2 regions of the Arthrobacter glacialis genome follow, and region 2 is predicted to be linked to the other one. Evidence: riboswitches for the same ligand, from Rfam matches in the RefSeq annotation. Region 2 holds a riboswitch; the other holds the start of a gene.

Region 1 (4,404 bases), on a different contig from region 2:
GCATCCACCAGCACCAGCGCGCCGTCGTCAGCACCTGCAACGCGCTTGACGGGAGCGGCAACACCCGTGGAGGTTTCATTCTGCGGCCAGGCGTAGGTGTCCACGCCAGCCTCGGCAACAGCCACCGGCCGGGTGCCGGGGGCCGAGGTGATGATGGAGGATGCGTCAAGGAACGGCGCATTGTTGGTGGCGGAGGCAAACTTGGAGCCGAACTCGCCGAAGGAGAGGTGCTGGGCCTTGTTCTCCACCAGGCCAAACGCTGCAACGTCCCAGAACGCCGTGGAGCCGCCAACACCCAGGATGACCTCGTAGTCGTCAGGGGCGCCAAAGAAGTCCTTCAGGCCGCTGCGCACATCGCCCACAAGGTTCTTGACGGGCGCCTGACGGTGGGAGGTGCCCAGGAGCGTTCCGCCAGCCTCGGAGAGTGCAGCAATCTGCTCGGGGCGAACCTTGGAGGGGCCGGCGCCAAAACGCCCGTCGGCCGGGCGCAGATTGGCGGGAATGGTGAGGGGCGTGGATTCGCTCACAAGTTGCTCCAAAAAATTAAAAGATGGAAGTTGGTTTAAGACCCAAGGGCTGTTGCCAATTCTGCCGTAGAACTTCGCTCAGCGGAAAAATGCTGACATGTACTGAACAAACCGCCCACCCATGGCCGTTCCCCGTGCACCCATGACTGGCGCGCAGCTGCCCCAGGTTTCCTTCCGTAGCGCCACTCAGGCTAACGTAGAGATGAAAAGGCTTTGCCCAAAATCTCACCCAACAACAGGAGGATACTGCCGTGGCCGATCTGATTGACACGACCGAAATGTATTTGCGGACCATCCTGGAGTTGGAAGAAGAGAACATTGTGGCCCTGCGGGCACGCATTGCCGAACGCCTGCACCACTCAGGTCCCACAGTTTCCCAAACCATTGGACGCATGGAACGTGACGGCCTGGTGATCGTCTCCGGTGATCGGCACCTGGAACTGACCCCTGCCGGCCGGGACAAAGCCACCCGCGTGATGCGTAAACACCGGCTTGCTGAGAGGCTGCTCTCCGATGTGATCGGGTTGGACTGGGCCTACGTCCATGAGGAAGCCTGCCGCTGGGAACACGTCATGAGCGAGCGGGTGGAACAGCGCTTGTTTGACCTCCTGGGCCGGCCCGAAGAATCCCCCTATGGCAATCCCATTCCCGGGCTTGAAGAACTTGGCGGGGAGATCTCGCCCTTGTTTGCCGCGGGACTCGTCACACTGGTTGAGGCCATGAGCAGTTACTCCCCGGAGCAGCAAGTGATCATCCACCGGCTTTCTGAGCGCATCCAGGTGGATCCGGAATTGTTGGTCCAGCTTGACGAAGGCGGGCTGCGCCCGGGCGCACAGATTTCCTTGGCCCAGGTCGGGGAGTACATTTCGGTCCGCGTGCCGGGGATCGAAGGGGCGTTGGAACTGCCGCCCGAGGTGGCTTCCCATATTTTCGTCTCCATGAGTTGACTCACAGTTATTGATAACTAAGGTAACGGAATTATTACGTTTACCGCTCGTACCGTATAGTAATAAACAGGCGCTGTAATCAAAGCGTTACCGTTGGGCGACACCGAACCTTGCCTTCGCACAACGGACAGCAATCATTTAGGCAAGGGCGGGGGAACCACTTTCGGCAGGCTTGCAGCCTGCCTTGGGGTGAAGCCCGTCATCGAAAACACAGCAAACTATTCGCTGACACTGTCCTTTTGGGCAGTGCCTTGGATAGATCTGTGTCTCGAGGCTGGGCCGGATCAAAAGTTTCACTCTCTGATCCGAATCCGACAGCTAACTCCGCAGGTGCATCAAAGAGAGGTTTTTAGTGTCAGAAGATAAGCAGCGGGGACGCCGTCGGGCGTCGTCGCCGGCTACTCATGAGCTCGTAGTTATGACCGGCAGCCGCCGCGAAGCACTTGCCGTTGAGCGCGCCAATTCATCATCGAGCGTTTCCGTAGCCGCTTTGCTGCGTGCCGGAGCCGCCAGCGGCGCAGGCCAAAAAATGGGCGTCGCCATGGCCGCCACGGGCTTGGTCCTGGCCGTCACCTTGCCCTCGGCCCAGGCGGTTGACCAGCAGCCGATGGAACCGGAATTTGCCGCTTCGGCGCAGACTCTGGTCAGTGCATCCGCTGATATCCCGATCACTTTTGCGGCCCCGGAAATTGGCAGCAAATTGAACCCCGATGGCCAGCTGAAGGAAACGTTGCAGGTCAACGCCTCCAACGTCGCCCCCGCCGCCTCCAAGGGAACGCTGTCAGCGCCGCTGAAAGTCTTGGCTCCAAGCTCTCCCTTTGGTGACCGCGTAAGCCCCATCACAGGCCAGATTGATGAACACCACACCGGCCAGGACTTCGCTGTTGCGAGCGGCACCGAAGTGCTTGCGGCCGCCGGCGGAACCGTTACCTTTTCGGGCTGGCACACCTACGGTGGCGGCAACAGGGTAGTGGTGGACCACGGCAACGGGCTCTCAACCTCCTACAACCACATGAGTAGCAATTCAGTCAAGGTTGGCCAAAAGGTTGAGCGGGGCGAATTGGTGGGCATCAGCGGCTCCACCGGTGCATCGACCGGCCCCCACCTGCACTTCGAGGTTATCGTCAACGACGAAACTGTCGATCCCATGGGCTGGCTTTAATTCATTCACAGGCAACTTTTGATTACGACTTAGTCACACGACCGTGACCTGAACGTGACATTGCCAAAAATCTGTTGTAACGTCGTAATCGCGCCAACTTCGAATCAAGCGGGCGTCCATGAGTGGATTGCCTAGCTCTGCCACTGCTCGTGGTCCGTTCGTATCAATCGTCTGGCAGGGGCGGGGGAACCAATAATCGGGCTTCGCATTTATTGCAGAAGTCCTTGGGGTGAAGCCGCGAAGCGTTAAACCACGCATAAGAAATGTTTCTTTGTGTGCGCCATAACGTGGAGCGGCCGGGTGACTCCCATCCGAATCCGACAGCTTACCTCGCAGGCATTGGGAGAGGAAACCTTCTTGGCTTCAAATACTGCCCTTGGGCGCCACCGCGCCGAGGTTGTTAAGTCCAGCCCGATCTCCACCCTCACGAAAGCCGTCAGCTTCAACGTCGGCGGGGTTGGTCGTCAGGCGGCTGTTATCGCAGCTGCATCAGGTTTGGTACTTACATCCGGTATCGCAGCAAACGCGGCTACTCCCACGGTGGAGCGCGCTTCTGACGGTGCCACTACGCTGAACATGAAGACGGAACTTGCGTCCGCCATCACAGCAGCTTCCACGGTGAAGATCTCCTTCGCCACCCCCGCAATCACCTCCACCCCGGCCCCTGTTGTTGAGGCTCCGGTAGTTGTAGAGGCAAAGAGCAGCGACGTTGTTGCAGCACCAGTTGTAGAAGAGGCAGTGGCACCCGCCGCAGCACCGGTTGCAACGGTAACCACAACGGCCCCTGCAGCACAGCCTGTTACCCAGAGCGGGATTGGCGCAACCATTGCCAGCGCCGCCTTGGCTCAGATTGGCGTTGCCCAGGACTGCACAGCACTTGCCAGCAACTCCTTGGCTGCCGCTGGAATTAACTTCCACGACTGGCCCGCTGGCTACTTGAGCTTGGGTCGTACGGTTTCCGCAGCCGAAGCTCAGCCCGGTGACTTGATTTACTATGCAGATGGCGGCATGGGCATGGCCCACATCGCTGTTTACATTGGCAACGGCCAGGCCGTACACGGTGGATGGGGCGGCGGCATGACCGCTGTCTTCTCCGCCAACGTCGGTTCAGGCCCCGTTTTCATCGCCATGGGTCACTAAGAACTTTTTATACCCAATAAACCCCGTCCTTGGACGGGGTTTATTGCTTTAAACGCCGCGCGCCAGCCCGTGAGGCTCCGTTGGTGCGCGGTAGCATGGCCACATGCTGACTTTGACCCCACACCCATGCAGGCAGTGATTTTGGCCGGTGGGCTCTCCCGGCGTCTGGGTGGTGTGCCCAAGGCAGGTCTCCTCGTGGAAGGCAGCACGTTGCTGGCCCGCACAGTTGCGGCTGCGGCGGCGGTGATCGCCGCCCAGGAAGCGAGTCTGCAAACTGCGGGACGGATTCTTGACCCGGCCGCAGTGCAGGGTGAGGTGGGTGCCCAGGCCCGCATCGCCGTCGTAGGTCCCGTGGAGAGCATTGCCAGGTGGCTGGGAACAGTGGAACTGGGTGAGCTAGTGGTGGCCGTGCAGGAAGATCCGCCTTATGCCGGCCCTGCAGCGGGAATCGCTGCCGGATTGGCTGCCCTGCCACGCAGCGAGGACCCTGCAGAAAGGGTCCTGATTCTGGCGTGTGATATGCCTGCGGCTGCTGAGGTGGCCCAACTCCTGCTCGCAGCGGATGGCCTTGGGGCGGACAGCCCTGAAGCAGGCAGCGCTGCGCCACCACACGCCGTGCTAGCCGTGG
Region 2 (4,404 bases):
GGAGTCGGTGGTCAGCTGCACGGTGGTATTGCACGCGTTCATGAACGTCAGTGAGGCCAACCCCACCGGCACCAGGGCAATGGCGTAGAGGGCAAAGCTGGGCATGAAGGCGGCCGCGCCCACCGTCACGCCGAAGGCCAGCGCGCCACCGACGATGTAGACCATGCGCATGGTCTTGCGCCTGGCAGCCAGCAACGCCGCAGCCAGGGTGCCAATGGCCATGACCGAGCCAAGCAGCCCGTACTCCCCCGGCCCCACATGGAAAACTGCCGTGGCCATGAGTGCGTTGGTGATTTGAAAGTTCATCCCAAAGGTGGCCACCAGGAACACCAGCACCATGATCATCATCAAATCCGGGCGCTGCCTGATGTAAACAAAGCCTTCACGAATCTGCCCCTTGGCCCGGGGCACCCGCACTGCGGGAATGAGCTCGCTGGTGCGCATGCGCCACAGCGAGACGATCACGGCAGCAAAGCTCGCGGCATTGATCAAGAAGGCCGGCCCCGTTCCCACCAGCGCAATGACCAGACCCGCAACGCCGGGCCCTGCCAGGCGGGCCAGGTTGAAGGACGCACTGTTGAGCGCCACGGCGTTGGGCACATCCTCCTTGGCAACCACCTGGGACACAAACGCCTGACGTGACGGGGCATCGAAGGCGCTGGCCACACCCAGCAGGGTGGCCAATACATAAACGTGCCACAGTTGTACAGCCCCCGTGACAACCAATATTCCCAACAAAAGCGCACAAATTCCCATGGCGGTTTGGGTGATGAGCAGCAGTTTCCTCTTGTTGACGCGGTCGCCCACCAGCCCTGCGTAGGGCCCCAGGAACACGATGGGCAAGAATTGCAGGCCCGTGGTAATGCCGGCAGCGGTGCCTGAATGATTGGTGAGGACCGTCAGGACCAGCCAGTCCTGGGCGACGCGCTGCATCCAGGTACCGATATTGGACACCAGGGCTCCTGTCACCCAGAGCCGGTAGTTGAAAACTCTCAGCGAACGGAACATGGAACTCATTTAGGAGCTCATCTCCTGCAAAATCAGAGCTGCCTCGTGCAGCGTTGCACGCTGCTTCGGGGTTAGGTCCGCCACGCGCTTGGCCAGCCAGGCGGTTCGTTTTGAGCGTGCCCGCAGCAGCGCGGCGGCTCCTGACTCGGTAATTTGAACCAGCACCTGGCGCTTGTCCTGGGGATTCTCTTCGCGGCTCACCAGCCCGGCTTCAGCCAGCGCATTCACAATCCGTGTCATGGAGGGCGCTTGAATCTGCTCGCGCACAGCCAGCCAGCCCACAGTTTGCGGACCTCTGAGCACGGCCGCCAGAACCGAATACTGCCCCGGGCTGATCTCCCTGGTGGCAGCCTCGGCCCGCAGCCGCCGGGAGGTGCGCATAATCGCCACCCGCAATTCAGCGGCCAGGGGTGCCACGCCGATGGGCTTGCGGGACGCCAAAGGTGCCCTGTCCGGCGTCGTAGTGCTTAGAGAAGTTTCAGTCATCACGTGTCAGCTACCTAAAGAAAAAGTTTCGTATCGTCTTGCTTTTCACCCTAGATGGTTAGCATTGCTAAGTAAATGAAAGATTGCTCACCATGCCACTCACCTCGCTACAAAGGTTGTTACCAAAACGTGACATGACTGTCCTTATGGACTAGTCTGATATTTGTGCCTGCTGAATCACCTACGATTTTTGGCACAAATGGACGGATCGCCGAGCTCTGCCGCCGCCCATTTCCCTCCATTCCCATGGCAGAGACGGGGGACCCAATCTTTGCGGGCCTTCCACATGGAAGCCCTTGGGGTTAAGCCAGCGCAGTTCTTTCAAGCAGTGAACTCTGCCTGCCATTACTGCGTGGCCGGATTCTCTAGTCCGTTCCCGACAGCTCACCTCGCAGGCGTAGAGAGGCTACAACTATGTCTGCACCACAGCAGCGCGGCCGTCGTCGCGCCGAATCAACCCGCCGTCCCTCCCTTTTTGGGCTCGCCTCCGCAAGCAACGGAACACGCGCAGCCAGCAAATCCTCCCCCGTAACGGCCACCGCCAAATGCATGGCTGCCGTGGCAGTGCTGGGCGCGTTGGTGGCAGCCGGCTCCGTGGCACAGTCCGTGGAAAACACTCTTTCCGACCAGGGCAACACCAGCCTGGTTTCCGCCGTGGACCGCTCGGTTCCGGCGCCGGCAGTGTCAGTTCCCACGGATGCTGCCATTAGCTTCCCCGGCATCGCTGTCAGCTCTTCGCCAAAGGCCGCGGCCACTCCTGCCGCCGTCAAGGCCGAAGCGGAGCAGGTCAAAGCCGTTACCGCAGCGCCTGCCCCTGTTGCCGTGGATGACCCCGCCGCCGCAAAGGCCTACGCCTCCGGTCAAATGGCCGCTCATGGCTGGGGCGCTGACCAGATGAGCTGCCTCACCCTGCTCTGGCAGCGCGAGTCCGAATGGCTCACCTCGGCAGAGAACGCCTCCAGCGGCGCCTACGGCATTGCCCAGTCCCTGCCGGCCAACAAGATGGACAGCGAAGGCAGCGACTGGAGCACCAACTTCCAGACCCAGATCCGCTGGGGTTTGAGCTACATCGAAGGCCGCTACGGTTCACCGTGTGGGGCCTGGGGCCACTCCGAATCCGTGGGCTGGTACTAAATAACTTCTTGAACTAGGGGCTGAGTACTTGTGGCTGGTGATTTTTCGGATCCTGATGCGCTGCTGCCGATCCCCGGCGGCAGCATTGCGCTGCGCGACGCCCGATCGGAATCCACCCGCGACGTTTCATTGACACCATTTTGGCTGGGCCGGACGCAGGTCACAGCGGCCACTTGGCGTGCTGTCATGGACGACGCCGGAACCTCGCCTTTAGCTGCCAGCGTGCCTGCGCACCCCGTCACCTGGTTCGACGCCGTGCAGTGGTGCAACGCCGCCTCCGCTCTGGCTGGCTATGCGCCCGCCTACAGTGTGAGCGGCCGTGAGGTGGGCTGGGATGTCAGCGCTGACGGCTACCGGCTGCCCACCGAGGCCGAATGGGAATGGGCGGCTCGCGCGGGCACCGTGACACCCATCTACGGTCCGCTCTCCGCTATTGCCTGGACAGCACTGGATGAGGTTGAGGGGCCTCAACCAGTTGCTGGCAAGGCCGGGAACAGCTTTGGCTTGTTCGACATGATCGGCAACGTGTGGGAATGGTGCTGGGATTACGCTGACACGGCCCGCTATGGCGATTACAGAAGTTTGCGGGGAGCTGGCTGGGATGATCCTTCATGGAGCGCCCGGGCCTCCGTGCGCCGAGGCAGCGCCCCGGATGCCGTCCTGGAAGATGTGGGCTTCCGGATGGCGCGCGGAGCCGTTGGCGACGCCGGTTCACATGCCGCCCAGGGCTGGTCAGCCGATGCCGATAGGCACCGAGCTGCCATTAAGGGTCCGCTGCCCGTGGGCTGGACGCCGCTGCGCTCGCTGCTGTAGCCACTCGTGGCCGATCCTGCGAAAAATGCCGCCGTTCCCGCAAAATGCCACCTGTCTATCGGTGGCAAAAAGCGGGAACGGCGGCATTTTTGGAATAGGGGTTGGTGGGCCCACAACCCCGAGGGCCCCGCCGCGAGCTTGCGAGCGGTGGGAGGGGTTGGGGATTACTCCGCTACGCCATAGAGGCGGTCGCCGGCGTCGCCCAGTCCGGGCACGATGTAGGAGTTCTCATCCAGGCCCTCATCGATCGAGGCAAGAACTACGTGCACGTTGTCGCGGTCGCCGTGGGCGGCCTCGAGCTTGGCCAGACCTTCCGGTGCGGCCAGCAGGCAGATGCAGGTGATGTCTGCGGCGCCGCGGTCAAAGAGGAACTTGAAGGCTTCGATCAAGGTGCCGCCGGTGGCCAGCATGGGGTCCAGCACGTAGACCTGGCGGCCGGTGAGGTCCTCGGGGAGGCGCTCGGCGTAGGTGATGGCCTCGAGGGTTTCCTCGTTGCGGGCCATACCCAGGAAACCAACCTCGGCGGTGGGCAGCAGACGGGTCATGCCCTCCAACATGCCAAGTCCTGCGCGCAGGATCGGCACCACCAACGGTGTGGGCTTACTCAGGCCGGTACCCACGGTGGAGGTCACGGGTGTCTGAATGTTGACCGGTTCCACGCGAACTTCCCGCGTTGCTTCATAGGCCAACAAGGTGACAAGTTCTTCGGTCAGCTGACGGAAAACGGAGGACGGAGTGTCCTTGTTCCGCAGGACGGTCAACTTGTGGGCAATTAGCGGATGATCCGCAACCAGTACGCGCATGAATAAAAGCTACCATTGAGCCGTGCCCAACACCGAGAAATCTCACCCAATCGAGACCACCGCCACGGCTTTTCACGCCGGATGGATGGGCATTGCCCTCACGGAAGCCCGCCGGGCCCTGACCACAGGGGATGTCCCCATTGGCGCCGTCGTCCTAGGG

Evidence for each region. A riboswitch is a leader RNA that binds a small molecule or an ion and turns the genes downstream of it on or off. The one in region 2 is predicted to bind cyclic di-AMP.
Region 1: linked by a shared signal. The riboswitch ahead of CVS28_RS04675 (M23 family metallopeptidase) and the one ahead of CVS28_RS01685 (aggregation-promoting factor C-terminal-like domain-containing protein) in region 2 are both predicted to bind cyclic di-AMP.

What each region holds. Positions count from the first base shown of each region.
Region 1 covers NZ_PPXB01000003.1:220,642-225,045, reverse strand. Annotated here, with positions in the region: gene serC (phosphoserine transaminase) at 1-527, opposite strand, end outside; gene CVS28_RS04680 (iron-dependent transcriptional repressor DtxR) at 779-1,474, shown strand; cyclic di-AMP (ydaO/yuaA leader) riboswitch at 1,594-1,824, shown strand; gene CVS28_RS04675 (M23 family metallopeptidase) at 1,893-2,636, shown strand; cyclic di-AMP (ydaO/yuaA leader) riboswitch at 2,788-2,989, shown strand; gene CVS28_RS04670 (NlpC/P60 family protein) at 2,994-3,776, shown strand; gene mobA (molybdenum cofactor guanylyltransferase) at 3,903-4,404, shown strand, end outside.
Region 2 covers NZ_PPXB01000001.1:375,372-379,775, reverse strand. Annotated here, with positions in the region: gene CVS28_RS01695 (MFS transporter) at 1-1,017, opposite strand, end outside; gene CVS28_RS01690 (MarR family winged helix-turn-helix transcriptional regulator) at 1,018-1,494, opposite strand; cyclic di-AMP (ydaO/yuaA leader) riboswitch at 1,710-1,906, shown strand; gene CVS28_RS01685 (aggregation-promoting factor C-terminal-like domain-containing protein) at 1,909-2,628, shown strand; gene CVS28_RS01680 (formylglycine-generating enzyme family protein) at 2,659-3,441, shown strand; gene upp (uracil phosphoribosyltransferase) at 3,606-4,244, opposite strand; gene tadA (tRNA adenosine(34) deaminase TadA) at 4,330-4,404, shown strand, end outside.